One region of the Peribacillus sp. FSL K6-5616 genome, then DNA from elsewhere that is predicted to be linked to it. Evidence: predicted binding sites of a transcription regulator. Region 1 holds the regulator's gene; the other holds the start of a gene.
What was found. Region 1 encodes LexA, which represses DNA repair genes until DNA is damaged. Its sites were predicted from a motif close to CGAACATATGTTCG; they were not measured.

Region 1 (16,774 bases):
TGAAGCGGATACCATACATATTTTCATCACAGAAAGCTATATCGTCTTTCAAACAAATCATATCTCACTTTTTTCAAGGCTGATTGAAGGTAATTATCCGAATGTATCAGAATTGCTGCCAAAAGATTTGAAAACGATCATCACCGTGGATACCAAAACACTATTAAAGGGTATTGATAGGGCCTGCCTTTTTGCAAGTGAATGGAGAAATAACAATGTACTTATAGAAATCCTAGATAAAAGTAAGTTAAGGATATCTTCTAATTCATCGGAATTAGGGAAAATAGAAGAAACGCAAAGCATCATGTCAATCAGAGGTGAGGCGGGGTTAAGTGTATCACTGGATGGAAGCTTTTTATTGGATGCCTTAAAAGCGATAAAAGAAAACGAGGTAAAGCTAAGTTTTGGCGGTCCAATGAGACCTGTCTTAATCGAGCCAAGCGATAATTCCTCCTATCGTCATCTTATATCACCAGTGAGAACATACTGAGGAACAAAGCCTAAGAAACGAATAACGGGGGAACGGCAACAGCCTATTACTTCAGGTCGAAGATATGGTAACGGTCAATCACCAAGAAAAAGAGATCCTGTAAAATCTGGACCCATTATATTCATAGTGATAGGAAAAAGGGTCTTCATTCTTGGTGTAAGGCCGGCAACTTGATTTCGAAGGTAAAGGTAGAACCTTTCATCTAGCCAAATACATCCGTCCATCAATTGAATGGAAAAACCTGTCGGCAGTTTGAAGAACCTTTGTAAAGACATAGTTTATTTTAAGATATACCTCGATAGAATATATAATATGCATGTGATCCAACAATAGCAAAATACTCACTATTGGTTTGTTAGTAGGATGTATTTCTCCTATGTCCAGTTAGGAACACTCCAAGAAGGAAACCTTGACCGCCAATTGTTTTTCCTAAGAACGGGGAGGTTTCACTTATTGGCGTAAGTAGTGGAATTGTGCATCCAACTGTTAAAATTTCATATACTATGGGCAAAATACTCATTTAAGAGGAAGCTCAACTACTAAACGCAAAGGGATCAAGCTGAAGTTTTCCCGGAAGCAGTTGCGCTTCACGTGTTTTTTTCAGTGTCCCCAGTTGATCTAAAGTAATCATTTCAAGTTGATCTCGCTGAATAGAATCATGTATAGAAAGCATCCTCATTAATACTTCTATTTTAAAACAAAAATGAATCTAGGCAAAAGTGTTCTATCTAAAAGGTAAGACAAAGTTGATTGGAGCGGGTGTTCGAGACTCCTGCTTAGAAAAGCGCGTCTAGGGGAGACCCCGCAGGCGAAAGCCGAGGAGGCTCCCCGACCGCCCGCGGAAAGCGAGTGCCCTACGTTCCAATCAACGTCCAAATTGTACAAGCCATAAAAATAGACAAACTCGATTTTCATCGAGTTTGTCCACAATCTGAAGGGATCTTCTGTATGAAGACCCCTTTTTACTACTTATTCAACGAAAGACCCTTAAATCAAAGCTTAACAAAAGTTTTTGGTTAATCCGGCATGATTATATGGCTCCGTTTTAAGGTATACCCAACTGTGGAAAAATCAACGCAATATCATCCATATTGGCGTTTAAACAATGTTCTCTAGTGCGGTTTAGAGTGTACTAGCAACCCTTCATAAAACGTATTTCGAATGTGCAAAATCAAACCGTGCAGGAAGGAAAGGGTCACGCTTTTAAGTTGTAAAGCTCATGATCCTTATCCGCTTTCAAGAAGGAAGGATCGTGTTTTATCGTGCTTGAACTCACATATTCAACTATTACATATGCAAGGACATTAAGAAGATTCTCTCCGTAATATTTTTTTCGCTCATTAACCGTTTCCGATACCTTTTTCACTTGGCTGACGTTATCCTATGAAAATAGGATTCCTTATAATAAGTACAATTCATAGACTGCGTTAAGAAAGCCAGCGGCAGACAAGTTTGGCTTTCGAATAAGCCGTAAGCGTTTCATCAGAGGCTCCATCTGCTTTTATAAGATTAATGTTCCTTCATTTAGGCAAGTTGTCTGTGATCCATTGCCAGCAGCTTGTGGGGGCGAAGCGTTTAAAGTAACTAAAGTAGGTTTGGTGGAACTGATGTTTTGGAATAAATTTATCAGATAGTGGCTAGGATTGTACATTTGGAATGTGGACGTTGCTTGATTGTAATATAGTATAGGCAGGGGGGATAATTATGTATGTAAGTCAATCCAGGGATCATGAAGTAATTGCAAAATTAAATCGAAATGTTCACAATCTGCATGCAAAACTATATCCTAAGTATTTTAAGGAATATAATTATAATGCAATGAAAGAAACTTTTAAAAATTTGGTTGAAAATGATAATTTTGTTTTTCTAGTTTTAAAAGAACATGAAGTGCCAATTGGTTACGCATGGATTGAAATTAAAAACTATCCTGAAAGTGCTTTTAAAAATGAGTATAAATCAGTATATGTGCATCAGCTTAGTATCGTTGAAGGTCAAACCCATAAAGGTTACGGTAAAAAACTAATGAATGAGGTCTATGATATTGCTAAAAAGAATGATATAGATTTAATTGAACTGGATTATTGGTTTGAAAACATGGCAGCAAAAGAGTTTTATAAGAAACAAAATTTTAAAAAGTATAGGGAGTTTGCATTCAGACAGTTGTAAATCCTTTGTAACTCAATTCAAGAGGTTGAAGGAATTAATAAAAACCCCGATTCGGGGTTTTTTTAATTAATATCTTAACATTCTCCTCGAATAACTGGGGGGTTGAGGTACTCCACAAACAAAACTTTGTGAATAACACTCTTTTACGATACTTCGGGTATGCGGTATATAGGTGTTGAAGTGTTTATTCACGGTTGTTGTATGTGTCGGGTGAAAAACCGGAATAACAGTGTTAATGACATTGGTTTTAACATATTGCTTGGTCGGGGAGGTTTGAGATGGATTATATTGATTGGGCATTCTGTGAGGTGGGCAATATTGTAGTGGACATTGACCGCCTTTCGGATGCCCCCAGGGCTTATTATACATGTAAACACCTCCTGGGATTTTTTTGAAAGTCATTATTAGTTTATGAAAATAAATGATAAAGGGACTGGTATAAATGCCTTTATCAAAAATTACGGGCATATCAGATCCTTCAATCATTTTCAAAAAAAATGAATAAACATTAATTTACCGAATTCGGTTAATCGCTTTAAGAACAAATGACTTGTGTCTTTTCCGCCAGTTATTTTCCTTGCTTTTTTCCAAGCCCCATTCGGGAAATGTAGATAACCGTAATGCGGCAAATAATTGCCAGAAGGGTAGGTTAGTAAAATTTACCTCCGGCATCATGAATTTATATTGATTGGTGAAGTCATTCATCGCTTGCATTCCAAAATGATATAAAATTTCGAGTTGACTATTGGCAAGGTCAGTCAAAGGGTCCCCTAAACCTGAGTCTTCCCAATCAATTATGGAAACTAGTTTATCCTCTTTCCATAATATATTTCCTGGCCAATAATCACCATGAAGGATCACTTCCTTATTCATGGAGGGTAGGGGCATGGAGGATTTCAGCAGATCTCTAATCAAGCTCAAATTTAATGTTTCGTCCAGGATTACCCTATCTTTATTATTTAACATCTCGACATATGTATTTTCCAGTTTAGGCATGAATGGTAAAGATAAATCTACACAATTAACACGATGGATTTTTGCTAGATTGATTGCCAATTGCAAGATATGATCATTAAGATTTGAGGGAGTGAATTCTGACTTACCCTCAATAAACTCGATAAGTATGCATGGCTTGGAAAATATCTCGCAGGATTGCTCAAAGTAATATGGCATTGGTACAGGCAAACCGGCAGCTTTCAATATCCCTAAGAGCTTGTGTTCATATGAAGCAATATTTGGATTCCGTTTCAAGTCATTATCACCATGCTGACGAACGATCATTTTTACGATACGCCCTGACGATTGTAATATTTCCAGTCCTGTCACATTTGCAGAAATTCCGCCCATTAATTCCCATGCGCGAATTAGCTTGTTTCCTTGATCCAACTTTTTAACTAATTGTTCAAACTTATCATATTCATTTATCATACGATCTCTCCTTTTAAAATCCTGTACAATGTTTAGGAATGAAAGTTCACATTATCATTTTCTATAGCTTTCGTAAAAAATTCAAAGAATCCATTTAGCAATTTTTATAAATGAAACCAATAGCTTGTTACACACGTGAATTAATCTAAACAAAGTGAGGTGTGGTGCTGACATTGAAAATAGAAAAATATAAGGTGGAAACTGCGAAAGGGACGCTACAATATAATATTAGTGGAAACGGCAAACCCAATATAGTTTTGATTAATGGCATTACTTTCATTGACAAGAAACAGCAAACACATTGTCGCTGAAGAGAGTGGACATTTTCCGCAATTATCAGAACCGACTATAGTGATTGACTCAATTAAAGAGTGCGCAGAAGCGATAAATAAAACAAACCAAAAACCGATAAATTTGTGTTAATGTTGACTTTTCTTAATATCTCTCAATCTTCTTGTTCATTTGATTATAGATTGCTTATTCTCCAAAAATTCCTGATGCGAAAGTAAAAAAATAGAAAAAGTCTTTTTCAAAGAATTCCCGTCCATTGGGCGAATATCATCAAATAATGCCACTACACCTTTAGGGGGTGTATTTTTTTTTGAGAACGGCAGAATTTCTTTAATCCGATAGTTATGTGTACAAGCATTTGTTAATACGTAACATAAGATTAATAGAGGTGATAGAAATGGTGAAAGTATTTATTGATCCCGGCCATGGCGGTACGGATCCAGGCTCGGTCGGGAATGGATTGAGAGAGAAGGATTTAACTTTATCCATTGCAACTCGAATCAAAGACATCTTATTGATAGAATATAATAACGTTTCTGTGAAAATGAGCAGGACCCAAGATACCTACCCCTCCTTAAACGATCGTACGAATGCAGCGAACGCGTGGGGAGCTGACTTTTTTCTCTCCATCCACATTAATGCCGGCGGCGGAACTGGGTACGAGGATTACATTTATACGTCCACTAACCAGATAACGAAAACGTATCAAGATCATATTCATTCAGAGGTCATGAAGCTTATCAACATCCAGGACAGAGGACAAAAAACAGGAGATTTATATGTACTCCGTGAAACGGACATGCCTGCACTCCTGACTGAAAATGGATTTATCGATAATGTAAATGACGCAGCAAAGTTGAAAACGTCATCCTTTATCGAATCACTGGCTCGCGGACATGTAAACGGTTTAGTTAAATGCTTCAATCTAACTAAGAAAAGTACAGCTGTATACCACACTGTCGTTAGTGGGGATACAGTATATTCCTTAAGCAATTCTTATGGCAGTACGGTTCAGCAAATTAAAGATTGGAACGGTCTTGACAGTCAGTACACCATTACGGTTAACCAGAAATTGCGGGTGAAATGAATAATTAATAATTATTTATAATTTCCAGAAGCACACCACGCAGTAGCCCTTCTCAAAAAGAGAGGGGCCTTTTTGATTCAGGAATATGCATGTAACGAAAAACTGTACATTCTGCCGTCCTGATTCGGTCCTTCGATAAAAGCGGGAGGAATGAAAGGGGAAAATAATTTACACAGAAGGCCAAAGTGGACTTGTGCAATTGGGAGTCACTTTCTGTGAGTATATATAATCGCATTATTCAGGAAGTAAGCCTCTGACGGGATTCGAACCCGCACTCCTTTCGTAAGCATAGGCTAGGGGAGAACACGCTTCCCTACGGATTTTCACCGGCAGGAATTCCACCTGCCTCAGCGTAATTGCTTTTCGGTGCTTCTGAAACCCTTACCTTGCGACCCGGTGGCTACAATGTTTTCCGGCGCTCTTCCCTTCTAGAGCTACAGAGGCAAATGCTTAATTATAAGATTCTTATAGGGGGTTGTGAACCGCATTATAAAAATATGATGATTTTATTGCCCGATATAAACAATTTTATTCTTTTGCATGAAAGGAAAATATACTAAAAATGGCCCCTACTAAAGTTTCCAAATACATTCACTCAATGAAATAAGTAATCTGGGGGATAACGGATATGATATTTTAAATCGCCGATTGATAATTGCAGGTGATCAATAGCGACGCCGGTAAGTTTGCCCTTTAATGATTCCTTCATTGTTACGATAGTGATCGTTTTACCTAAATTCATCATTAGATGGTCAAAGAAAACTGGTTCTGTGGGAATTGTATAAGTCGGTGATAAAGTTTTCATCGTTTGCGGAAAGTTGCTCGTATACGCATAATGACCTGGCGGTAATACGTTATCTTGGCTTCCATATGGATAATTTTGCATGAATTATTCCACTCCTTTACTAATGTAAGGTATGCCTTTTTTTTTATGGGCTGACACAAATTAAAAGGATTTTATGTAAAGACAAATAAAAGAACAATACTAAAAAGCACAAACCATGATGGCTTGTACCTAAAATGCAACAGCATTAAGTTGATAAAAACTGTAAGAATTGAATCTATGTATGGCTGCTCATTATTCATTTATTTTACTTTCTTTCCGTATGAAACCCTCGAGTTGGATATTAATCGTATATTTTAATGGCTTGAACCACTTTTCCTAAAATACGGACTCTATCATTTTTTATGTTGTAGGTTTTTTCTTCATAAAAAGGATCCGTGCTGCAGGGAGTGAGTATGATGTTTTCTTCATTGATTCTCACTTTTTTGACCGTAGCATCGTGTCCATTTACCAAGACCACTCCAATTTTCCCGTTATCAAGGTAGGTTGTTTTTTCAACGAGAATCAATGATCCGTCTCTGAATTCTTTATTCATGCTATTGCCATTCACTCTAAGGAAAAAATATTCTTTATCCGATTTAAGCATCGAATTTAATGTCGGCATATAGGCTTCTATATATTCGTTGGTGAAATTAGGCTCTCCAGCAGGGATATTTCCGTAGACACCAATTAATCTTACATTCTTTTCATTTAGGAATTCCATTCCAGGATTATTTCTAACGATTGGCGCTCCTTCAATGAGGTGGGATAGCGGTATTTCAAAACAAGTGGACATCATGCTCAATTTATCCATTAAAGGTTTATTCCGTCCGGATTCCCAAGCTGATACTGCCGTAGGAGCTACTTTTAATACATTTGCCAAATCTTCTTGTGTCATTTTTCTTTCTTTTCTTAACATTTTAATCCGTTCACCAATGTGCATATTTCTTCACCTCTTACTTGAATATACACTATGAGTGAAAGTGAGTAAACGTAAAGTGCGTGAATTTTGCGAAAAATTGTTGGTAACTATACTTCAAGTGTGATATTATTTTTTTAGATAGGTGGTGACAAGATATGACAAGCGTTAAGTTCACACTTAAACAAGCCAGGAAGTATAAAGGATTAACTCAAGATGAAATGGCTAAAGTGCTGAAGATGGCCAAGAGGACTTACATTGACTATGAGCAATATAAGATTCCTTTGCGAATCGATAAGGCTTATTTATTTGCTGAATGTGTAGGGTTCTCGATTGACGATATCATTTTTTTTGACCCTGACCTACACTTCAAATGTAGTTGAAAGTTCAATTGTACCAAGCATTTCCTCAACAGATTGGCCATTTGAATCCATAAAATCCTGACTTCCATAGGACAAGATTCAAGTAACGATGGAAAGAAGGGGAACAAAGAGGAAAGGGAAATTAATTCTTTTGAAGTTGCATAGGAGCTGCTGACATTAGAACATTTGTAAAATACCTGTATGTAGTAAAAGGTGTACAAATCCAAACTTCTTGTGCAAATATACGATTGATACAGAGATTCCAAAAATGTCAGCCAATTGCTGTGAAAGAAAATTATTTACTTAATGTATAGGGCGGACTTCTAAACACCATGAATAGGAGCAAATGGACAATGGCAAATTCGAAGGAAAAGTTAATCTGGATGAACAAGCCCTTATCCTTTGCAGGATAAGGGCTTGTACTCTATTTTCGTGAATTGGCAGCATGTTTTCCTCCCAAAGCACGTCTTCATAAAATGAAAAAGACCCCATAGCTAAATGAATGGAAGGCAAATCTTCATACTTTTTCTCCATTATCAATAAAACTTCTTCTAGTTTTTTTCTCCCATCTTTATGAAGATAGCAGGTAATGGTATGCAAAAGTACAATTATATATTAATGAAGGCTAAAGAAGGCTATGGAAGGAGGGCATTGATAATTGGATGAGTTCAAAAAAATTCCAGATGATATTGGAGGAGATAACCCTTGAAAAGGAATGTAATCAATTATGTCGTTTTTCTTGTCCTCATTCTAACCATATTAATTATGGCAAAGCCAGACATTTCCTCAGCAGGAAAATTGAAACCGCCCTCCGAAACTTTCAGTCCAGGGGATTGGTTTCTTGGTAGTATTCCCCCCAATCTTGATACAAACAAACCACCAATCGTGTTTGTACAAGGGAAAAACGGCAGTTCAACCAGCTGGTATGGTGAAACGGAATATCATGGCGTCAATGATATGTATACCAAAGCGTATGAAGCAGGCTACCAAACGGTTTTTGTTCAGCTTCATGATTCAGCTGGAAATGGATCAGTGAGCCAATATGCCAATGGAAGGCTATTAGCTCAAATGCTTTCAGAAATCAGTAACCATTTCGGGGGCGAAAAAGTAAATATTATAGCTCACAGCAAAGGGGGCCCAGACACCCAAGCGGCTCTAGTCCACTATGGAGCACACCAATATGTTGGAAGGGTGATCACTTTAGCTTCCCCACATCATGGTTCTCACCTAGCTGATTTGGCTTATAGCTGGTATGCGGGCTGGCTTGGTTCCTTATTAGGTCAAAAAGATGAGGGAACTTATTCTTTACAAGTTGGTAAAATGGCTGAATTTCGTTCTGTCACGGATAACCATGTTAACTCTCGTAAAAACTTGTATTTCACTGTGGCAGGTATGAACAGAGGCCCGGTACTATCAGCCTTATCAATGGGGGGACAATATTTATCATCATATGGGGAAAATGATGGACTGGTGAATGTATGGAGTACAAAAATACCCTATGCAACACATTTATTTACGGATCCCAACTTTGATCACGACAATATTCGAGTTGGCTCAGCTGTATTTTCAAGAATTGAACCCTATTTAAAAAGCACATCCACCACTGGGATTCCTGCATATCATGTCAATTATAAAGAACGAGTTGAAGATGATGTCATTACAACCGCACTCGCTCAAACCATTCTGGGTGATGTCCTGAAACAAAATGTCTGGGTCGAACAAAGCTTCCATGTAAATGAAGCGGCCCCAGGTAATATAAGCATATATACAGCCTCAAATGATGTCGAGGTTGAATTGATTTCTCCATCCAATAAAAAGTATTCACCTTCCTTAAAGGCCCATTCAGCCAAAAATGAAACTTCCTTTTTTAATGGTGCAACCATCCAATCATTCTACAGAAATAACCTTGAAATTGGTGACTGGAAAGTACGAATGAAGACTGAATCGCCAAAAGACGCCTACCTGTTCACAGCACAATTTAACGAAAAGAACCCCATTACATTAAGTATGGCCGGAAAAGTAAAGCAAAAAGATGCAAAATTTTTAATAAAGAATCCAATGAATGATAAAAAAAGACCAATCAGCACAACATTTTTGGTTCATCTGCTAGATGAAACCGGTAAAGAAATTAGTGGAAAAAACTCCATTAAGGCAATGGATACTGAAAATTTTACTGGCACCCTTCCAGAAGTACCTAAGTCAGGTGTTTATAATGTAACAATAGATGTTAAGGAAAAAAATGTGGATGGTACCGAAAGAACCCGGACGCTGATTCGTTCGGTCTATATTGAGAAATAGCGAAATGCCTTCTCTTAGTTGAGGAGGCATTTTTTTGATGAAATATGAGGTAGGTACGGGTAACTAGGGAGATGGTAATTCCGCCAATGTAAACAGCCGTACTCCTATATAAAAGTATTAATTCAACGGGTGTTAGGTGGATATATTTAGGAGTGAGTTCCCTGGAAATAAAGATTTATGCTTGGTAATGAGAGATCTAATGAGCAAGGAAACATTCATTAAGCAAATTGCTCCTTATGGCCAGAAAATTAAACAGGACATATTGGTGGAATGACTTGGTCGATCTAACCTTATTAAAGTGAACCAAAGGTTAAGAGTGAAATTAATTGTAAAGGGGGGATTTTAAACCCTTTTTTTTATTTCAATGAGCTTGCTTCCAAAGTACATATTACCAGAAAGGCGATGGTATAACTTTCATCCGTTATAAAGGATGTTTAATTTCCCATGAAACTAGATTCTATTAAAAAATATTTCAATATCTACTCTTCCAAATGCATATTGAGAGAATTCTGGACATAAATTAAACAAACAAAAAAAGCGCGGGAAGCGCTTTTAGTGTATTTGTCTATATAAGCCTATTACTTTTCCAAGTATCGAAACATCTCGTAAAATAATTGGTTCCATATTTGAGTTCTCAGGCTGAAGCCTTATGTAATCCGGTTCCTTAAAGAATCGTTTTACAGTGGCTTCATCATCTTCCGTCATCGCCACGACGATATCTCCATTATTGGCACTGCTTTGTTGTTTCACGATGACATAATCTCCATCATGAATTCCTGCTTCAATCATACTTTCACCCATGATTTCCAGCATGAATACATGGTCATCATGTGGAACCATGCTTTCGGGAAGCGGAAAGTATTCTTCAATGTTCTCAATGGCCGTTATCGGCATGCCCGCTGTTACTTTTCCAAGTAACGGCACGTTCACGACATTGGCTTTGGGAATATTGTTCGCTTCCTCCAAATTCATTATTTCAATGGCCCTTGGCTTGGTTGGGTCACGTCTAATAAGGCCTTTACTTTCCAGGCGGGATAAATGTCCGTGTACTGTTGAACTTGATGCAAGTCCCACTGCTTCGCCAATCTCCCGTACGGAAGGCGGATACCCTTTTTGGCGGACCTCTTCTTTAATGAAATCAAGAATATCTTGCTGCCGTTTTGATAGTTTTGTCATTTGTGCACCTCTTCCCCAATGTTCTTTGCTACATTATAGCATGGCCCCCATCTCTATACAAACATAAGTTCGAATTTTGTTGTTGACTGAAACAAACGTTCGTATTATAATTTGATCATAACATACGAACGAACATTCGCTTTGGAGGGATTATTATGAAAAAATTATACAAAAATTATATTTATACGATTCTATTAGCGGGATCAGTATTCATCTTTTCAATTTTATTCTCTTGTACATTGAACAATGATCAAAAAAAGGATTTCCTTTCTATAGAAGTAAGCGAAGGTGACACCCTATGGGGAATTGCCGAAGAATATGAAGAAACAAATTTGACAAAAAAAGAATTCATTGGTTGGATAGAAGAGAATAATGGAGTCAGTGCGGATTCGATAAAACCTGGACAAGTCATTGTCATACCGGTTAAAGGGGAAGAACTTGTCCAGAATTTGGCCAGTGAGCAGTAAGTAGTAAAGGTAGGGTATTATGAAGGCGGTAATCTATTGTAGGGTCAGCACCGAAAAAGAGTCACAGGAAACATCATTGGCAAGGCAGGAAGATGAATTAGTCAAATTGGCTGAAAAGATGGATGTGGAAGTTGTCTCCATTATAAAAGAACAGGCAAGTGGTTATGAGTTGAATCGGGATGGCATTTTTGACATGCTCGAACTATTTAAAACCAAAGAAGCTGAAGTCCTATTAATCCAGGACGAAACAAGACTGGGAAGAGGGAATGCCAAAATAGCCCTTTTCCATGTCATCCTTAAAGAAGATGTGAAAATTTATACGCTCTCACACGATGGGGAGCTGGAGTTATCGGATTCGGATGCCATGGTCATCCAGATAGTGGGCATTGTAGAAGAATATCAAAGGAAACTACATAATCTTAAAATAAAGCGCGGAATGATGAGAGCCGTTGAAAAAGGGTACCGTCCTCAAAAAAATCTTCACAACCAAAGGAATTCCACTGGAAGGGACCGTATGGAGATTCCTATTGAAGAAATTATTAAACTGCGTGCCAATGGGTTGACATTCTCAGAAATCGCAGCCACATTAAGGGGCTTTGGATACAATGTATCTAAGGCTACTGTGAACAGGCGTTTTCTCGAACATCAAATGAATAAAAAGGAAAGTAAATCATAGAACTTGTAATTTCGCTTTTTTTTTAATACCATGACAATATCCGCAGATTATGAAGGAGCGAAATTATGTTATCAAAAGACAAAATAGCCCGTATAAATGTACTTTCTAAAAAGGCAAAGGCTGAAGGCTTGACGGAAGTTGAAGCGAAAGAGCAAACCCAATTGAGAAGTGAATATTTGGAAACATTCAGAAAATCCATGTCCGACACGTTGGAGCATGTGAAGGTCGTGGATCCAGAGGGTAATGACGTCACTCCTCAAAAGATAAAAAATATAAAAGAAAAACGAAATTTACATTAATGCTTGGATTCCTCTGATGGAACATTCCATTTGAGGATTCTTTGGCATTTTGGAGTAAAAAGAGAGTGCATTCATGTATGTATTCTCCTATTTAGTTTAATCTAAATAGAGGCTTCTCTTATTTCTAGAAAATTTTAATATTGAGGCAGTAAATAGTGATTTTAGTTGTGATATTATGCTTGTCACTATAATATAAAGAGGTACATTACAGGAAGGGATGTTTTTACAATATGTTAGATAAATTAGATGCACTTTCTATCAATACGATTCGTACATTATCAATTGATGCAATTGAAAAGGCTAATTCCGGCCATCCAGGTATGCCAATGGGGGCAGCGCCAATGGCGTATAAACTATGGACCGAATATATGAACCATAACCCGAAAAATCCAGATTGGTTTAATAGAGATCGCTTTGTTCTTTCAGCTGGACATGGTTCTATGCTGTTATACAGCCTTCTTCATTTATCGGGCTATGGCTTATCTATCGATGATTTGAAAAGCTTCCGTCAATGGGGCAGTAAAACTCCAGGACATCCTGAATTCGGACATACGGCTGGTGTAGATGCAACTACCGGGCCGCTTGGACAAGGTATCGCAATGGCAGTCGGAATGGCAATGGCTGAACGTCACTTGGCAGAAAGCTATAACCGCGATTCTTATAATGTGGTCGATCATTATACATATAGCATTTGTGGAGATGGAGATTTAATGGAAGGTGTTTCTGCAGAAGCCGCTTCATTAGCTGGACATCTACAACTGGGAAGACTTGTTGTTTTATATGATTCTAATGATATTTCCCTTGACGGCGACTTAAGTCAATCATTTAGTGAAAGCGTAGCAGACCGGTTCAAATCTTATGGATGGCAATATATCCGCGTTGAGGATGGCAATGATCTTCAGGAAATTGCTAAAGCGATTGAAGAAGCGAAAACCGACGATGCACGCCCAACATTAATCGAAGTGAAAACGGTTATTGGTTACGGTTCACCAAACCGTTCAGGTAAATCTGCCGTTCACGGCGCTCCGCTTGGTGCAGATGAGCTTAAATTGACAAAAGAAGCATATAAATGGACATTCGAAGAGGACTTCCATGTACCTGAAGAAGTGTATTCACACTTCAATGAAGCTGTTGTTGATGCAGGTGCTCAAAAAGAAGAAGCTTGGAATGAATTGTTCAAAAATTACAAAGAAGCACATCCTGAGTTAGCACAGCAATTGGAGCTTGCCATCAAAGGTGAACTGCCTGCTGATTGGGATCAGGAAATTCCAGTCTATGAAGAAGGTAAAACATTAGCTTCCCGTGCTTCAAGTGGGGAAGTACTGAATGCGATCGCCAAAAAGGTCCCTAGCTTCATTGGGGGTTCTGCGGATTTAGCCGGATCTAATAATACTGCCATCAAAGGTGAGACAGATCTATTACCTGGTAATTACAGCGGCCGTAATATATGGTTCGGTGTACGTGAATTCGCTATGGGTGCGGCTTTAAATGGAATGGCACTTCATGGTGGCTTAAAAGTATACGGAGGAACATTCTTCGTATTCTCTGATTATCTACGTCCTGCCATAAGAATGGCAGCACTGATGGGACTGCCTGTAAACTATGTATTCACCCATGACAGCATTGCTGTAGGGGAAGACGGACCGACTCATGAGCCAATCGAACAATTGGCATCATTACGTGCAATGCCTAACCTAGGGGTAATCCGCCCAGCTGATGGCAATGAAACGGCAGCAGCCTGGAAAGTGGCTATGGAGTCTACAAATAAACCAACTGCTCTTGTACTGACTCGTCAAGGATTGCCAACAATTAAAGACACTTCCGAAACTGCGTATGAAGGTGTTTCAAAAGGTGCTTACATCATCTCTGCTTCTAAGAAAGAAGTAGCCGATGCATTACTACTTGCGACTGGTTCCGAAGTGAACTTGGCTGTGGAAGCACAGAATGCTTTAGCGAACGAAGGAATTGATGTTGCGGTAATCAGCATGCCATCATGGGACCGATTTGAAACTCAATCAAAAGAATATAAACAAAGCGTAATCAATCCGGCAGTGAAAAAACGTTTAGCTATCGAAGTGGCTTCACCGTTTGGCTGGGATCGTTATGCAGGTGATGAGGGTGAAATATTGGCCATCAATCATTTTGGAGCTTCTGCACCAGGCGGTAAAATCATGGAGGAATTCGGTTTCACTGTAGAAAATGTAGTTGCCCGTGTGAAAGAAATGCTTAAATAACAGTAATGCGGAACTGACACCAACTAGATTGGTGTCAGTTTTTTTATCAAAAAATCCTATTAAATATATTGAATGTGCTTCTATACTAAAGGAAATCTTCCATTCGACAAAAAAAGAAGAAAATTTCTCCAGCAAACAACATATCTTTTTAGTTTGTCAATATATAATGAGAATAAATAAATTTCGTTTAAATGTGTCAGTTAAAGGGGAAAGTCATCAAAAGTGGAAAATAGTGGACAGGGTGCTGGTGGTTAGATGTTTTCGTGACTAAAATAGGAAAGCTAGGAGGCATTGGCTGATGAGAACCTATCAAATTTATTTAATCGAAGATGAATTTGCCCATCATTATTATGGAAGAGAAAAGCTATTTTTCAATTTGTTTTTGGAATATATTCAAGCAAGGGGCAGACTGAAGAGTATTTTGCAAAAACAAATCGAATATGTCACCAAAAAAGTCCCGATTATCCAGTTGCAGTTAGCCATTGAACAACGTTTGCAAAAAAAGATGAATTATTGGACTCAAAATGGAAAATACTATTTAGAAAAAACAAACGGATCAAGTAAAGCCGTTTTAATCATTCAGAATGATTCCATTACTCTTGAAGCTGAAGGAGACTATGAAGCGGAGACGGCTTTCTTTGAAAGTATTCGAAAATATGAAGCGAGTTTTCTGGCCATTGATTTTGAACATGAAAAATACGGTTGGTTAAAACCGATAAAAGAAAGAAAATTTGTCTAAATGGGGGACTTTTCGGTAGCGGGTATTGTATAATAACCTTTGGTCTAGTACACTGATGTTAGACAACATGAAGGAGGAAATAGTATGTGGGTTTACATTCTAGTTGGCGTACTGGCATTGATTGCTGGAGTAGTGCTGGGATTTTTCATCGCTCGTAAATACATGATGGATTACTTAAAGAAAAATCCGCCAATTAACGAACAAATGTTGAAAATGATGATGATGCAAATGGGTATGAAACCATCCCAAAAGAAAATTAATCAAATGATGAGCGCCATGAATAAACAACAAACAAAATAAGATAGCATGAAACCTTGATATATCAATGTTCTTGGAAGATTGGATGCAAAATTTTATATAATATCGAAATGGATTTAGTCTGAATCCTTCCACCGATTTTATATAAAATTTTGGTTTATCTTTCATTTTTGTTTCTTAAGCCACTTTTTTCTGAATGAATGTTTCAGAAAAGGTGGTTTTTGTTTTGGAAGGGTAAGGTAAGTCCTCAATCTATGTGAGGGCTTTTTTATTTGGAAAGTTAAAACGCCAAAAAATTATACTTGTCCACACTTTCTATCAAAAGATGCATATACAGTATTAAGGAGGGTGGTTAGAATTGATAAAAGATCTTGTGAAAAAATGTAAGGTGTGTTTTCCCATATGTGAACTTAAATTTGAACACAAATGTAAATTTAAAGACAACAAATGGGAATCAAAATTCAAATTGAAATCTAAATGTAAAAAATAATAAATCTTTTCTATTAATCTTTTTATTTAAGCACTATACAATAATGAGTTAGTGAATATAAAATTGATTAAAGTAATCATCCGAGTAATCGGGTGTTTTTTATTTGAATGTTTGTAAATAGAAAAACCATTCATGAAGAAAGAATGGATTCGTTGTCAATTTAGTGTATCTATAATAAAGGTTTAAATATTATCACCGAGTCTTACATTAAGGCTCATTAACTTGGGCAATATTAAAAGCGTAAAGTGGGGATTTCACTGCATTAATAAATCGATCAAATATAGTGGAGGAAGCTGTTGAGGTTTTTGAGTTGACTTTTCTAACTGTAAATATTAATATTACAGTAATCCCCTTAAGGAGGATACGCAAAGTGAATAGTGAATTTACAATAGCTGTGCATAGTTTGGTCTATTTAGCTTATCTACCAGATCATATGGCAAGCAGTGAGTCCATCGCAGAAAACGTTTGTACAAACTCGGCTAGGATTCGGAAAATGATGAGCAGCTTAAGAAAAAAGGGATTTGTTAAGACTAAAGAAGGTGTGGGCGGAGGCTATATTCTAGACTGTAAC
Region 2 (16,774 bases), 200 kb from region 1:
GAAACAAGGGAAATTGAATATCGGTTATCGAACCCAAGTTGCATACGGTGATCCGGATTATTATGCTCTTCAGCTATTCAATGGGATTTTTGGCGGCTTTTCACATTCCAAACTTTTCATTAATGTCAGGGAGAAAGCCAGCCTTGCTTATTATGCAGCTTCAAGGCTTGAAAGTCATAAAGGACTATTGATGGTCATGGCCGGCATTGAAAATGCCAACTACAAGCAGGCACTGGATATCATTCATGCACAAATGAAGGAAATGAAGCAAGGGAACTTTTCCGATGAAGAACTGGCACAGACAAAGGCGGTCGTTAAGAACCAGCTCCTTGAAACCATTGACGTTTCGAGAGGGCTTGTGGAAATTTTATATCATAATGTGATTTCCGGGCAGGATATATCACTCGACGAGTGGTTTGCAAAAACAGAGCGGACGACAAAGGAAGAAATCATTGCAGTTGGTCAAAAGATCCAGCTTGATACGATTTATTTCCTAACGGAAGCGGAGGTGCAAGGGTAATGGAAAAAATAGCATTCACTCAATTGAAAGAAGAGCTTTTCCATGAAAAAATGGATAATGGTCTCGAAGTATATATTCTTCCGAAAAGCGGGTTCAATAAATCATTTGCAACTTTCACGACGAATTATGGTTCAATCGACAACCATTTCAAACCATTGAATGAAACGGAATTCTCAAAAGTACCAGATGGGATTGCCCATTTTCTTGAACATAAGCTATTTGAAAAGGAAGATGGTGATGTTTTTCAGCAATTTTCAAAGCAGGGAGCATCTGCAAATGCCTTTACCTCTTTCACCCGTACAGCTTATTTATTTTCCAGCACGTCGGATTTCGAGAGGAATCTAACTACCTTAATTGACTTTGTCCAGGATCCTTACTTTTCGGAAAAGACGGTAGAGAAGGAAAAAGGAATCATTGGGCAGGAAATCAACATGTATGATGATAATTCAGACTGGCGTTTATATTTCGGGACTATTGCCAATATGTATCATCAGCATCCAGTGAAAATCGATATTGCCGGTACTGTGGAATCGATTGCAGGTATTACGAAAGATATGCTTTATGAATGTTATAATACGTTTTACCATCCTAGCAACATGCTCCTATTCGTTGTAGGACCGGTAGATGTCGAAAGTACCATGAAACTGATTCGGGATAACCAAAATGATAAAGGATACAACGAACAACCAGCAGTGGAACGTAAATTTGACGAAGAGCCGGAAATCGTTGCCAAGGATAAGGAAGTCTTAAGGATGAATGTCCAGACACCAAAAGTGATGCTGGGCATCAAGGCCATCAACGTAGACCAATCCGGTTTACAGCTTTTGAAAAGGGAATTGGCGACCAATATTTATTTGGAAATGCTGTTTGGCAAGAGTTCGCCTTTGCATGAGGAGCTGTATGAGGAAGGGTTGATCGATCAAAGCTTCTCATATGATTACACACAGGAACAAGGTTTTGGGTTTGCGTTAATTGGCGGGGACAGTGCCAAACCTGATGAGTTGACGGAGTCTTTATTCGGTATCCTGCAAAAATCAAAAGCCGGAACCGGCCTGAATGAAGAAAGCCTGCAAAGGACAATCAAGAAAAAAATCGGTTCTTTCCTCCGTTCCTTGAATTCGCCGGAATATATAGCGAATCAATTCACCAGATATGCATTCAATGATATGAATTTGTTCGATGTTGTATCGGTATTGGAAAAACTAACCATCGAAGATATCAGGGAGGTCGCCAAGGATTTAATATCCGATGAACGGATGACAGTCTGTCAGGTACTTCCGAAATAATATAAAGGGGGCGTGAAAGTGGGGAAACGTTTTGCCCTTATTACAGGAGCCAGTGGAGGAATCGGCAGGGAAATCGCTATAAAGCTCGCCGAGGAGAATTACTCACTTTATTTACATTATAACAGCAATGAAGAAGCGATACTTGCCCTGATTGAAGAACTGAAGCCTCATCAAGTCGAACTTATTCCGATACAAGCGGATTTGGCTGCACCGGACGGCTACAAGAAATTGGCGGAAAATATTTTTGCCCTCCATGCAATCGTCCTTAATAGTGGCAATAGCTATTACGGTCTTATATCTGACATGGATGAGACTATCGTTACTGAAATGGTTCAGCTGCACGTAACGAGCCCTTTCCAATTAACAAAGGAACTGCTTCCAAAGCTAATGTACCAAGAACAGGCTGCCATCGTTGCCGTCACATCGATTTGGGGGCAGACAGGTGCATCTTGTGAAGTATTATATTCAATGGTCAAAGGCAGCCAAAATGCTTTTATCAAGGCACTTAGCAAAGAAGTATCGCTTAATGGAATCCGGGTGAATGCCGTTGCCCCCGGTGCGATTTCCACTTCCATGCTCGAATCTTTCAGTGCAGAAGATCTGGAAATCATCAAAGGCGATATCCCGATGGGCAGGATGGGGCATTCCAAAGAAGTCGCGGAGGCCGTATACTATTTGCTTTCCGACAAGTCGTCCTATATAACCGGGCAGATTTTAGGTGTAAATGGCGGATGGTACACATGATTTTTTTTAAAGACATGTATAATTTCCTCGGTTCCTTCACAAAATATCTTTGTACTATTTTGAAGGAAAGGGTGACCATTCATGTCTGTACTGGACAATTGGGATCAATGGAAAAACTTCTTAGGCGACAGATTACATCAAGGTGAACAACAAGGCTTGTCAGAAGGCGCTGTTAACAACTTGGCTTACGAAATCGGTGATTACCTAGCTAATCAGGTTGAGCCCCAGAATGATCAAGAGAAAGTGCTTGCTGATCTTTGGTCAGTCGCAAGCGATCAAGAAAAACATGCCATGGCAAGTGTCATGGTCAAGTTAGTCGAGAACAATGGAACAAAGTAAAATATCAATCCAAAGGCCCTGTTATTAATTAACAGGGCCTTTTGGATTCTAGGGGGATGACTATTTGTCCTCTTATATAAAAATGAATACTTTTATAGGGTTTTTCCTTTTAACTTATCACGAAATGCTATATTATAGAAGCTAGACAATTAATATTAAAGTGTTCAGACCTTGAAATTTACGATGGATAAGTTTTTTGCCCATGATTAGGGCAAAAGCTTTTAGGCTTAAGGAGTGTTATCGTGGATAATAAAGAATGGTATTTTGAATATGAAATTCAAGTCAACCGTCCTGGTTTATTAGGGGATATTTCATCCCTTCTGGGTATGCTTTCCATTAATATCATCACCATTAACGGGGTAGATGAAGGCAGGCGTGGGTTACTTTTGTTGGCCAAAGACAGCCGTAATATAGAAAGATTCGAGTCAATTCTCCGTACGATGGATACGATAAAGGTCATTAAGCTTAGGGAACCTAAATTACGTGATCGCCTCGCAGTCAGGCATGGACGCTATATTCAGCGCGATGCCGATGAGAAAAACACCTTTAGGTTTGTTCGTGATGAACTAGGCTTGCTTGTCGATTTCCTGGCCGAGCTATTTAAACAGGAAGGTCATAAATTGATCGGGATCCGAGGGATGCCCCGTGTCGGAAAAACTGAATCTATCGTAGCATCGAGTGTTTGTGCTAATAAGAGATGGTTGTTTGTGTCATCGACCCTTTTAAAGCAGACTATCCGCAGCCAGCTTATTGAGGATGAATATAATAATGATAATTTGTTCATTTTAGATGGAATTGTTTCCACTCGCCGTGCAAATGAGCGTCATTGGCAGTTGATTCGTGAAATAATGAGGCTTGATGCTGTCAAAGTAATCGAACATCCGGATGTTTTTGTCCAAAATACGGAGTATACCCTCGAAGACTTTGATTATATTATTGAATTGAGAAACAATCCTGAAGAAGAAATAACATATGAAGTTGTCGACCAAAAAGACCAGTTTTCAGGGTCCGATTTTGGTTCCTTTGACTTTTAAAATGGCAGGTGTTTTATTTGACTGAATTGGGTAATCGATTAAAGGAAGCTAGGGAAGCCAAAGGTCTTAGCCTAGAAGATTTGCAGGAATTAACAAAGATCCAAAAGCGTTACCTCATTGGCATTGAAGAAGGAAATTACAGTATGATGCCTGGAAAGTTCTATGTACGGGCATTCATAAAGCAATATTGTGAAGCGGTCGGACTGGATCCAGAAGAGATTTTCGAACAATATAAGAATGAAATACCATCGGTCTATAGTGAGGAATTGCCAGAACAGCTTTCACGGGTCCAATCCCGGAAAACCATTCCGGCAGGAGATTCAAAGGTTGTGGAAATGTTACCGAGGATCCTGGCTGTCGTTTTAGTCATTGGTGCGGCCGTTTTGATATGGGTACTGGTATCGAATTATATGAGTAACCCAGATAATGATGATAAAAAGAACGCTAAAGAGAATGAAGCTGTGGGCTACAATAAAAGTGATGGGTTTAACGAAGAAAAAGAGAATGCAGACAAAAAACAGGATGAAGAAAAATCTGAGTCATCTGACGAGAAGAATGAAGATGATGCTGTTGTCAAAGATGAAAAGAAAGAGCAAAATCTTGCCGTCACAAGTTCCAGCGGTAAAAATAGTACGTATGAATTAAAAAATACCGATACTTTTAAATTAAAGGTGACCTCCAAAGGCTCACCATGGGTCGGCATAAAAAATGGTGAAGGTAAATTACTTTTCCAGGGCACTATCGAAAAGGACAAAAGCCAGGAAATTGATTTTACCAATGAAAAAGAAGCTGTCATCAATATAGGCAGGGCATATGAAACTGAGATTTATGTGAATGATGAGAAGCTGGAGTATTCCATTTCACCGACTGAAGTGAATACGCAATTGGTTACGATACAATTTACGAAAGCCGAATAGTCATCTTATAGATGACTATTTTTGCTCTATATAATAGTAAGGCGGCGGGAAATGGTTCACCCGGCATATAAGATTGGATTTTGAGTTAAATTATACATATAAGCATTATTTTAGATCTAAGACGCATTGCCCAAATGGCAGGCGTAAATTTTGGAGGTAAAAGTTTTGAATCTGCCTAATAAGATTACAGTAGCAAGAATCTGTTTAATACCAGTATTTTTAATCATCATGCTCGTTCCTTTTTCATGGGGGACACTGACTTGGGGAGAATACAGCTTGCCAGTGGCACACCTGGCTGGAGCCATCCTCTTTATAATCGCTTCCACTACGGATTGGATCGATGGCCATTTTGCCAGAAAATATAATATGATTACTGATTTAGGGAAATTTTTAGATCCATTGGCAGATAAACTTCTGGTTTCGGCTGCCTTAATCGTTTTGGTTGATCTAGATTTAATGTACGGTCAATCTTGGATTGCCATCGTGATCATAAGTCGCGAGTTTGCAGTCACTGGATTGCGTTTGGTGTTAGCGGGTACAGGGGAAGTGGTTGCAGCGAACCAGCTAGGTAAAATTAAAACATGGGCACAAATTGTTTCTATTTCGGCTTTATTGCTGCATAACCTTCCATTTGCCCTCATTTCACTTCCATTTGCCAATATCGCATTATGGATTGCATTAATCTTTACAATCTGGTCAGGTTTGGATTATTTTATAAAAAACAAAGAAGTATTTGTTAATTCAAAGTAAAACGAATGGTGGTTTTGAAAAGATGGATGCAGAAATCATTGCAGTGGGTTCAGAGCTTCTTTTAGGTCAAATCAATAACACTAATGGAAGATTCTTATCGCAGCAGTTTGCGGAAATGGGAATCAACGTTTTTTACCATACTGTGGTCGGAGATAACGACCGCCGATTACAACAAGCTATAGAAATCGCTGAATCGAGGGCGAACTTGATTGTTTTTACCGGTGGGCTTGGTCCTACCAAAGATGACTTAACGAAAGAAACGATTGCTCGCCATATCGGGAAAAAGCTCGTTTTTAATGATGAAGCTTTGCAATCCATTGAAGCTTACTTCCAAAAACGGGAACGGCCGATGACGGAAAACAACAAAAAGCAGGCCCTTGTCTTGGAAGGCAGTGAAGTGTTGGCAAACGATCATGGCATGGCCCCGGGAATGGTTTTGTCCAAATCTGGGATTACATATATGCTCCTGCCTGGACCACCAAGTGAAATGGAGCCGATGTTTTTAAGTTATGGTTATGAAAAAATCATGAATAAATTGGAAAAGCATGAACGGATCGATTCCAAGGTTCTTCGGTTCTACGGTATAGGTGAAGCCGAACTGGAAACGGTGATTGAAGATCTCCTTGTCAATCAAACGAATCCGACAATCGCTCCGCTTGCAGCCGAAGGGGAAGTGACGTTAAGGATCACCGCCAAAGGCCCTTCTAAAGAAAAATGCGAAGAACTTATTTTAGAAACGGAAAAAGAAATTCTTAGCCGGGTCGGAAAGTTCCATTATGGAAGTGATAATACTTCTCTAATAAAGGAACTTGTAAAAGAATTAACGGTCCGCAAGCTTTCAATCGCGGCAGCTGAAAGCTTGACCGGGGGGATGTTCCAAGAACAGCTGACAACCATCCCGGGCGCCGGTAAAGTCTTTAAGGGCGGAATGGTCTGCTATACGAATGATGCGAAGTCCAATGTCCTCGGCGTCAGTCATGATACCATATCTGAGTATGGGGTGGTCAGCGGTGAGTGTGCAATGGAAATGGCCTCTAATGTCCGGAGTAAGCTCGATGCGGATGTAGGCATAAGCTTTACGGGTGTTGCGGGGCCGGACGAACAAGAAGGCAAGCCTGTAGGTACAGTATTTATTGGCATTTCCTATCGGGATGGAAACACTCACTTCAAGGAGTTGAATCTTTCCGGAAGCAGGGCGCAAAACCGTATTCGGAGTGTGAAGTACGGCTGTCATTACCTATTAAGGGATTTATAAACGCCATAAGCAGAGCTTTTTTACAGCTCTGCTTTTTATTTGGTTTTAGAAGTTTGTTTCTTGAAAAATAGGGAAAAAAGAAAAAAGTTAATTCAATGAAAATGTTTTTTTTTAGGGAGTAAGTGAAGCGAAATGGAGATTTCCTTAAGCTAAAACGCTTTTTTACAAAGAATATCCCGAAAGAAAAAAACGAATGAATGTTCGACTTTTTGCTTGGCAAAATAGTAAAAAGAGTATATAGTAAAGATAGGTTTTGAGACAGGGTACAAACCTTGATCTCGAATAATTGCTAACGTAAGTACACCTTTAATCGGACAGCCGATTAGTTGAATATAGAGGAGGAAATTGAGTGAGTGATCGTCAAGCGGCTTTAGATATGGCGTTAAAACAAATTGAGAAACAATTTGGTAAAGGTTCGATTATGAAACTTGGGGAACAGACTGATCGTAGGATTTCAACGATCTCAAGCGGTTCTTTAGCATTGGACGTAGCGTTGGGAGTGGGCGGATATCCAAGAGGCCGGGTCATTGAGATATATGGACCTGAAAGCTCCGGTAAAACGACTGTAGCATTACATGCCATTGCAGAGGTACAAAAGACTGGCGGGACGGCTGCATTCATTGATGCCGAGCATGCTTTAGATCCAGCATATTCAGAAAAACTTGGTGTGAATATCGATGAGTTACTGCTTTCACAGCCTGATACGGGTGAACAAGCCTTAGAGATTGCTGAAGCGTTAGTTCGAAGCGGAGCGGTAGATATCATTGTCATTGACTCGGTGGCAGCACTTGTTCCTAAAGCTGAAATCGAAGGCGAAATGGGAGATTCCCATATGGGTCTCCAAGCCCGGATGATGTCTCAGGCACTTAGAAAACTGTCTGGTTCCATTAATAAATCAAATACCATTGCCATTTTCATTAACCAAGTCCGTGAAAAAATCGGTGTTATGTTTGGGAATCCAGAAACGACTCCGGGAGGCCGGGCATTGAAGTTCTATTCAACTGTTCGTCTGGAAGTGCGCCGTGCGGAGCAATTAAAACAAGGTAATGAAATCGTGGGTAATAAAACGAAAATCAAAGTTGTAAAAAACAAGGTTGCTCCACCATTCCGCCAAGCAGAAGTTGACATCATGTATGGTCAAGGGATTTCACAGGAAGGTGAAATCATCGATATGGGTGCAGACCTTGATATCGTCCTTAAAAGCGGCTCATGGTATTCATACAATGAAGAGCGTGTCGGACAAGGCCGTGAAAATGCGAAGCTGTTCCTGAAAGAAAATCAGGATATCGCTCAGGAAATTTCTCAGAAAATCAGAGATCACTATAATCTTGATGGAGAGCATGAATTACCACCAGAAGAAAATGAAACAGAAGAGCATTTTGAATTGCTTGATTAATGATATTTGGAAAAGGCCTAAGCTTATTCGCTTAGGCCTTTTATGTATATTTTAAGAAAAATGCGAAATTTCCAGCGGATTAAATGGCATTGTAATCAGATTTACAGACTTCTTCCATAATGAATGCTGTACATTATGATGGTTAATATTAAGAAAACTTGAATAATCATTGATACATAAGGGACAAACGCTTGACAATAAAAATTCTCAACTATACAATTAATATGTATATTTTACAATTTTTCAAACTAAAATTTTGAAAATTAAGTGCTGTATATTGAATTTATGTGCAATGTACTTGCCGACAGTTCAACATTTTATGTAAAAAGTTCATAGCAAGGGGAGGTGAAACGATGGAACCCATGACAATCATCTTCACTTTGCTTGGCCTAATCGTCGGTGCAGTTGTTGGTTATTTTATTCACAAATCAAAATTTGAGAGTAGAATAGCAGGGGCAAAGGGCTCTGCAGAACACATCCTTGAGGATGCAAAACGTGAAGCGGAAGCACTTAAGAAAGAAGCCTTGTTGGAAGCAAAAGATGAAATTCATAAAGTTCGTGCCGATTCGGATCGGGAAGCCCGTGAAAGAAGGAACGAATTACAAAAACAAGAAAATCGGTTATTGCAAAGAGAAGAGAATCTGGACCGTAAGGATGAAACGTTAGACAAACGTGAGAGCCTTTTGGAGAAAAAAGATGATTCTCTAAACCAAAGACAACAGCATATTGAAGAGATGGAAAGCAAAGTGGAAGAGATGGTTCGTAAGCAGCAAACAGAGCTTGAACGTGTTTCCGGTTTAACTCGTGAAGAGGCTAAAGCAATCATTATAGACCGAATGGAAAACGAGCTTGCTCACGATGTAGCGCTTATGATTAAAGAAAGTGATACCCGTGCCAAAGAAGAAGCTGATAAAAAAGCAAAAGAAGTCCTTTCTCTTGCCATTCAGCGTTGTGCGGCTGATCATGTTGCAGAGACCACCGTTTCTGTAGTAAATCTTCCAAACGATGAAATGAAAGGACGGATAATCGGACGTGAAGGACGAAATATCCGGACGTTAGAAACGCTAACAGGTATTGACCTTATTATTGATGATACTCCTGAAGCTGTCATTTTATCTGGATTCGATCCAATTAGACGGGAAACGGCACGCTTGGCTCTTGAGAAACTTGTTCAGGACGGACGGATCCATCCGGCTCGCATTGAAGAAATGGTTGACAAAGCAAGACGTGAGGTAGATGAACATATTCGTGAAATTGGTGAACAAACTACTTTTGAAGTTGGAGTTCACGGTCTCCATCCAGATCTCATCAAAATACTAGGACGTTTGAAATTCCGTACCAGTTATGGGCAAAACGTACTTAAACATTCAATTGAAGTGGCCCAGCTTTCAGGTTTACTGGCCGCTGAGCTTGGTGAGGATGAAGTTCTTGCCCGCCGTGCAGGTTTATTGCATGATATTGGGAAAGCGATCGATCATGAAGTGGAAGGCAGTCACGTTGAAATTGGCGTTGAATTAGCAACCAAATATAAAGAGCATCCAACTGTCATTAACAGCATCGCTTCACATCATGGCGATACGGAACCAACTTCCATCATTTCAGTGCTTGTGGCTGCCGCTGATGCATTATCAGCTGCAAGACCGGGAGCAAGAAGTGAAACGCTTGAAAATTACATTAGAAGACTTGAAAAGCTTGAGGAAATTTCCGAGTCCTATGATGGAGTGGAAAAATCTTTTGCGATTCAAGCCGGACGAGAAGTGCGGATTCTAGTGAAACCAGAACAAATCGATGATCTTTCGGCACATCGACTCGCACGTGATATCCGGAAAAGGATTGAAGAAGAGCTCGATTACCCAGGTCATATAAAAGTCACGGTCATCCGTGAAACAAGAGCAGTTGAATATGCCAAATAATTGTTAGTGAAAGACGAAGTGGTGCAAACCACTTCGTTTTTTCTTTTTCGATATGAATCGTTAAGCGTAATTCTTATAATTACCCCAAATTATGTTACAATACATACTTGAATAATTCATATAATTAGGTGAATCCAGAAAGGGTTTTACAATGAAATTGCTATTTATAGGGGATGTAGTGGGATCTCCAGGTCGTGACATGATCCAAGAATACCTTCCTAAGTTAAAAGAAAAGTATCGTCCGCATATCACGGTCATCAATGGCGAGAATGCAGCAAGTGGCCGGGGGATTACAGAAAAGATTTACCGCAGTTTTTTAGAGTGGGGAGCGCAGGCAGTGACCATGGGAAACCATACCTGGGATAATCGAGATATTTTCAATTTTATTGATGAAGCGAAATATCTTGTCCGTCCAGCAAACTTTCCTGAAGGGGTACCCGGAGAAGGCATGAAATTTTTAAAATTGAACCAGCATGAAATAGCGGTCATCAATTTGCAAGCGAGAACGTTCATGCCGGATTTGGACTGTCCGTTCAAAAAGGCGGAAGAACTTGTGGCGGAGGCTCGAAAAAAGACACCGATCATCTTTGTCGATTTTCATGGAGAAGCTACAAGTGAAAAGCAAGCTATGGGGTGGTTCCTGGATGGTAAGGTTACAGCCGTTGTTGGTACACATACGCACGTCCAGACAGCCGATAACCGTATATTACCTGCAGGCACCGCTTACATATCAGATGTAGGCATGACAGGACCATATGATGCCATCCTTGGTATGGAAAGAGAGGCAGTCATCCATCGGTTCCTGACCAGCCTGCCAGTTCGTTTCGAAGTCCCAAAAGAGGGACGGACCCTATTAAGTGGGGTTCTCCTTGAAATTGATGAGAAAACTGGCAAGGCAAAGAAGATAGAAAGGATCCTGATTAACGAAGATCATCCCTTTTACCATTGATTCGAACGGATGGACAGTCAACTGCCATCCGTTTTTCCATTCTTAAATAAATGGTGTACAATCCCGGTTTTCTTTGTCATACAAGTTTTACTTGATGAATATAGTAGCAGTGGAAAGTGTTATAACTATTGAGCCAAGTTAGAATCGGCAGGGAAAACAAGGAGGACTAGGAATGGAAATATTAAAAGTTTCAGCAAAATCTAATCCTAATTCTGTAGCAGGCGCACTAGCGGGAGTGCTCAGGGAAAGAGGAGCAGCCGAAATTCAAGCAATCGGTGCAGGTGCGTTAAATCAAGCCGTCAAGGCAGTAGCAATCGCAAGAGGGTTTGTCGCACCTAGTGGAGTTGACTTGATTTGTATTCCTGCCTTTACAGATATACTTATTGATGGCGAAGAGAGAACGGCAATAAAACTAATCATTGAACCAAGATAATTCCATGTTTGGGTGTCCTGTTTGTCAGATGGCGAGCAGGCTCTTTTTTGTCGTGAAATCCAAATGACGAAAGACCCGTGTCCCTTTATAATGGAATATATAATCATAAAAAAGGTACAGGAAAGGGGGATTACATGGAGATTTTTGATGCACATTGTGATGTGCTGATGAAGATGTTCATCGATCCGGATATTTCTTTTACGAATAGTGATAAATTACATATAACAAAGCGGGGTTTATTGGACGAAGGGGGAAAGGTACAATGTTTTGCCATATATATTCCTGAAAAAGTCCACCCTGATATGAGATTTCAAGCGGCTTTGGCGATGGTGGATATTTTTCATGAAAAGATTTTGTCAGAGCCGGAAATGAAATTTATAAAGACCAAGGCAGACATCGAATCTTTAAAAGAAAAGGAAATCGGTGCCATGCTAACTTTGGAGGGGTGCGATTGTATTGGGAATGATTTGTTGAAACTGAAAACCCTTATTCATCTTGGAGTATCCTCCGTAGGCCTAACTTGGAATTACGCTAACTTGGTAGCGGATGGAGCATTAGAAACAAGAGGGGGCGGCTTGACAGGATTTGGAACGGAGGTGGTCACGCTACTGAATGAGAAGGCAATTTGGTGTGATTTATCCCATTTATCTGAAGCTGGATTTTGGGACACCCTAAAATTGACGAAATTCCCGATCGCCTCCCATTCGAATGCTTATCATCTTTGTCCGCATCCGCGAAATTTAAAGGACGGGCAGATAAAAGCCCTTTTACAGAAAAATGGGGTGATCGGCGTGACCTTTGTCCCGCAATTTCTAGCAAATGGCTCGGTTACGATAAAGGATATCTTGAAACATATAGAGCATATATGCAGTTTGGGCGGGGAAAGACAAATTGGATTAGGCTCCGACTTCGATGGAATCGATCATATGGTAGAGAATTTAACGTCATATAAGGATTATCATAACTTAATAAATGAATTGAACAGGCTTTATTCCAGTGAGTTTGTAAAAGGTCTCCTTTTTGATAATTTCACTCGTAATTTTCCGCTTGAAAAGGAAATTTCTTAAGTGATTTTCAATTCTTACTATATAGATATGAATAAATATTCTGAAAATATAAAAAATAAAAGCAAAAAGGTTGCAATTTGATGATTTAACCGATAGAATTGAAAGCGTTTAGTACACCTTTCCTAAATTAGAACGATAATTATACATAGTTGAATGTTCTAAGAGAGGTGCGGTTAAATGCATTTATATACGAACGTCCTAAAGGAGTGTAAGACATGATCAATCAACTTTCATGGAAAGTTGGCGGACAACAAGGTGAAGGTATTGAAAGTACAGGAGAAATATTCTGTATTGCCCTCAATCGCTTAGGTTATTACTTGTATGGCTACCGTCATTTCTCATCCCGAATCAAGGGTGGACACACGAATAACAAAATTCGTGTAAGTACTACGGAAACTCGTGCTATCTCTGATGATTTAGACATCTTAGTTGCTTTTGACCAAGAAACAATTGACGTCAATTATAAAGAATTACATGAGGGTGGCATCATAATTGCAGATGCAAAATTCAAACCTGTCTGCCCAGAAGATACAAAGGCAGAATTATATATTGTTCCTTTTACGGAAATAGCAGCCGAATTAGGAACATCATTAATGAAAAATATGGTCGCCATCGGTGCGACATGTGCTGTTCTCGGAATGGAAATTTCCGTATTCAACGATGTGGTTGATGAAATATTCGGCCGTAAAGGTGAAGAAATCGTTAAGAAGAATATGGATGCCATTACTGCCGGCTATAAGGCAATGGAAGTGCTGCTTGGAGAAAAACTGGGCGCGATGGAGCTGGAAAAGGCAGACGGCCAAAAACGCATGTTCATGATCGGAAACGATGCTATCGCTTTAGGCGCAGTAGCAGGCGGTTGCCGCTTCATGGCAGCTTACCCGATTACTCCGGCCTCGGAAATTATGGAATACTTAATTAAGAAACTTCCTCAATTTGGCGGGACAGTCATACAGACTGAAGATGAAATCGCGGCAGCCACAATGGCAATCGGTGCGAACTATGGCGGTGTACGTGCCATCACAGCTTCAGCTGGACCTGGGCTTTCCTTGAAAATGGAAGCGATTGGTTTAGCGGGCATTACCGAAACGCCAATTGTCATCGTCGATACTCAACGTGGCGGTCCATCTACGGGACTTCCTACAAAACAAGAGCAATCTGATTTAATGGCCATGATTTATGGTACACATGGTGAAATACCTAAAATCGTCATGGCTCCGAGTACTGTTGAGGAAGCTTTTTATGATACGGCAGAAGCATTCAACCTTGCAGAGGAGTATCAATGTCCAGTTATCGTTTTATCCGACTTACAGCTATCATTAGGTAAACAGACGGTTCAGCCGCTTGATTACGGCAAAGTGGAGATTAGACGCGGAAAATTGGTTGACTTTGAAATTGAAGAGCCTGAAAACAAATCTTACTTCAAGCGTTATGAAGTAACGGAAGACGGAGTCTCACCACGGGTAGTGCCTGGTATGAAAAATGGAATTCACCATGTTACGGGTGTTGAACATGATGAAACGGGCAGACCTTCCGAGACGGCCGTGAATCGCAAATTGCAAATGGATAAACGGATGCGTAAGCTGAATAATTTAACTAACACATTCCAAACACCAGTATACAAAAACACACCGCATGAAGAAGCGGATTTATTAATTCTTGGCTTTAACTCAACACGCGGGACGATTGATGAAGCGATCGGCCGGTTAGAAACGGATGGAATGAAAGTGAATCATGCACAAATCCGTTTGATTCATCCTTTCCCAGCTGATGAAGTCCTATCATTGGTGCAAAGTGCTAAGAAAGTAGTAGTTATTGAAAATAATGCGACTGGACAATTGGCTAATATCATCAAGATGAATGTCGGACATGTTAATAAAATTAAAAGCATCCTAAAATATGATGGCAACCCATTCCTCCCGCATGAAATTCACACACAATGCAAGGAGATGTTCGAATATGGCAACGTTTAAAGAGTTTCGGAATGATGTAAAACCTAACTGGTGTCCTGGCTGCGGAGATTTCTCCGTTCAGGCTGCCATGCAGCGTGCGGCAGCCAATGTAGGATTGGAGCCGGAGAATTTGGCTGTTGTTTCCGGTATCGGCTGTTCAGGGCGTATATCCGGTTACATCAAGTCATATGGTTTCCACGGCATCCATGGCCGCTCACTGCCAATTGCCCAAGGAGTAAAAATGGCCAACCGTGAATTGACCGTTATAGCTTCAGGCGGTGACGGAGATGGTTTTGCAATCGGGATGGGACACACCATCCATGCGATCCGCCGTAATATCGACATTACGTATATTGTCATGGATAACCAAATTTATGGATTGACAAAAGGCCAGACTTCTCCTAGATCCGCTGCTGGATTTAAAACGAAATCCACTCCAGAAGGATCAATAGAACAGGCTGTTTCACCCATGGAATTAGCATTATCAGCTGGCGCTACGTTTGTCGCCCAAAGCTTTTCCACTGACTTGAAAGACCTGACGGCGATCATTGAAGCAGGGATAAACCATAAAGGGTTCTCCTTTATCAATGTTTTCTCTCCTTGCGTAACATACAATAAGATCAATACGTATGATTGGTTTAAACAAAACTTAACTAAATTGAACACGATTGAAGGTTATGATTCTTCAAATAAAGAACAGGCCATGCAGACTTTGATGCAGCATGACAGTCTCGTGACAGGGATCATTTATCAAGACTCTTCACGTCCTTCTTACCAGGAATTAGTGCCAGGGTATGCTGAAAAATCGTTAAATAAATCAGATCTGACACTGGATCAAGCGCATTTTGATAAGCTTGTTGCTGAATTTATGTAAAAGTTAAAAGGTTCACCCCTTAGACGGGGTGAACCTTTTTTTATGATTAATAGGAAAGCTCAAGTAGAGAGAATCACTCTAAATTAGCTTACCACCAACCGTTATTACATCCACAGCCGAATGAGAATAAATTGCAACGATTCCTTCTGCGACAATGGCGGTTGCGGTCCCGATCGCGGTCCCGATCACGATCCCGGTCGCGGTCGCGCCTATTGCAGCCCCTCACAGCACGACAAAAATCGTCTGCGATTCTATCGTTATCTCTGTCCCGATCTCTGTCCCGATCTCTGTCCCGATCTCTATCCCGATCGCGGTCCCGATCATGATTATTGCATCCACATGACATATAAGTCACTCCTTCATTGTTTTTGTTGTACAAGATATCTTATTCGGGAGCGGACAAGATGCTATAGAAACATGACCCATTTAACAAAAATGTACGAATGCCCAAAAATCATCATTATTAATGTGAAAAGGCCGGTACAAAAGTGATTATGGTATTTTTGTGATTGATTTTTCATATCTTTAACATATTAAGGTAGATGAAAAAGCACAGCCCTATTTCAGGGGGAATGTACATGTTGAGAGGTAAAATGAAAGCCATCGTCAAACATCACCGAGGTTATGGGGCACAATTACAAGTTGTCGATATACCGGACATTCGTGATGACGAGGTCTTGATTCGAGTGAAGATGACCTCGATCTGCGGAACGGATATTCATATTTTCACCTGGGATGAATGGTCACAAGGAAGGGTGAGCCCGCCATACGTATTCGGGCACGAATTTGCAGGGGAAGTAATCGAGATAGGAGCAAGCGTCAGTAATGTTTCAGTTGGTGATTGTGTATCTGCCGAAACACATATCGTTTGCGGTACATGCAGGCAGTGCTTAACAGGGCAATTCCATATCTGTAAAAAAACAAACATTATCGGTGTTGATAAACAAGGGTGCTTTGCAGAGTACATAGCTCTGCCAGCCAAGAATTTATGGAAAAATCCAAGTGATATGCCACTCGATATAGCTACCATCCAAGAACCGATGGGGAATGCCGTCCATTCAGTGCTAGCCGGCGAGGTGCTGGGTAAAACGGTGGCAATAATCGGTTGTGGTCCAATTGGGCTTATGGCGATTGCTGTAGCAAAGGCCGCAGGTGCTGATAAAGTAATCGCTCTTGATATTAATGATTATCGACTTCAGCTAGCCAAAAAGATGGGTGCCACACACCTCATTCATTCAATTAATCAGGATCCAGTGGAAATCACGAAAAGCATTACAAGTGGGGATGGGGTAGATGTTGTTTGTGAAATGAGCGGTAACCCTACAGCTATCCAACAAGGGTTCAA

Region 2: a site for LexA is predicted at 7,036-7,049, ahead of recA (recombinase RecA). Genes of this name have one in related genera too.

Annotation. Positions count from the first base shown of each region.
Region 1 is NZ_JBBOYT010000001.1:1,499,208-1,515,981, forward strand. Features, by position in the region: gene dnaN (DNA polymerase III subunit beta) at 1-490, shown strand, start outside; gene MHB45_RS07205 (hypothetical protein) at 1,023-1,163, opposite strand; gene MHB45_RS07210 (hypothetical protein) at 1,686-1,856, opposite strand; gene MHB45_RS07215 (GNAT family N-acetyltransferase) at 2,195-2,656, shown strand; gene MHB45_RS07220 (CotD family spore coat protein) at 2,723-3,142, opposite strand; gene MHB45_RS07225 (aminoglycoside phosphotransferase family protein) at 3,170-4,084, opposite strand; gene MHB45_RS07230 (N-acetylmuramoyl-L-alanine amidase) at 4,773-5,462, shown strand; gene MHB45_RS07235 (DUF2642 domain-containing protein) at 6,058-6,348, opposite strand; gene MHB45_RS07240 (LexA family protein) at 6,590-7,228, opposite strand; gene MHB45_RS07245 (helix-turn-helix transcriptional regulator) at 7,363-7,587, shown strand; gene MHB45_RS07250 (esterase/lipase family protein) at 8,332-9,864, shown strand; gene lexA (transcriptional repressor LexA) at 10,417-11,040, opposite strand; gene yneA (cell division suppressor protein YneA) at 11,196-11,507, shown strand; gene MHB45_RS07265 (YneB family resolvase-like protein) at 11,527-12,183, shown strand; gene MHB45_RS07270 (DUF896 domain-containing protein) at 12,249-12,482, shown strand; gene tkt (transketolase) at 12,713-14,716, shown strand; gene sirA (sporulation inhibitor of replication protein SirA) at 15,015-15,455, shown strand; gene MHB45_RS07285 (YneF family protein) at 15,540-15,755, shown strand; gene MHB45_RS07290 (RrF2 family transcriptional regulator) at 16,574-16,774, shown strand, end outside.
Region 2 is NZ_JBBOYT010000001.1:1,295,928-1,312,701, forward strand. Features, by position in the region: gene yfmF (EF-P 5-aminopentanol modification-associated protein YfmF) at 1-520, shown strand, start outside; gene yfmH (EF-P 5-aminopentanol modification-associated protein YfmH) at 520-1,806, shown strand; gene ymfI (elongation factor P 5-aminopentanone reductase) at 1,825-2,550, shown strand; gene MHB45_RS06285 (DUF3243 domain-containing protein) at 2,632-2,889, shown strand; gene MHB45_RS06290 (DUF3388 domain-containing protein) at 3,132-3,923, shown strand; gene MHB45_RS06295 (helix-turn-helix domain-containing protein) at 3,941-4,840, shown strand; gene pgsA (CDP-diacylglycerol--glycerol-3-phosphate 3-phosphatidyltransferase) at 5,006-5,590, shown strand; gene MHB45_RS06305 (competence/damage-inducible protein A) at 5,613-6,845, shown strand; gene recA (recombinase RecA) at 7,195-8,241, shown strand; gene rny (ribonuclease Y) at 8,595-10,154, shown strand; gene MHB45_RS06320 (TIGR00282 family metallophosphoesterase) at 10,306-11,103, shown strand; gene spoVS (stage V sporulation protein SpoVS) at 11,276-11,536, shown strand; gene MHB45_RS06330 (dipeptidase) at 11,671-12,603, shown strand; gene MHB45_RS06335 (2-oxoacid:acceptor oxidoreductase subunit alpha) at 12,819-14,576, shown strand; gene MHB45_RS06340 (2-oxoacid:ferredoxin oxidoreductase subunit beta) at 14,563-15,429, shown strand; gene tdh (L-threonine 3-dehydrogenase) at 16,011-16,774, shown strand, end outside.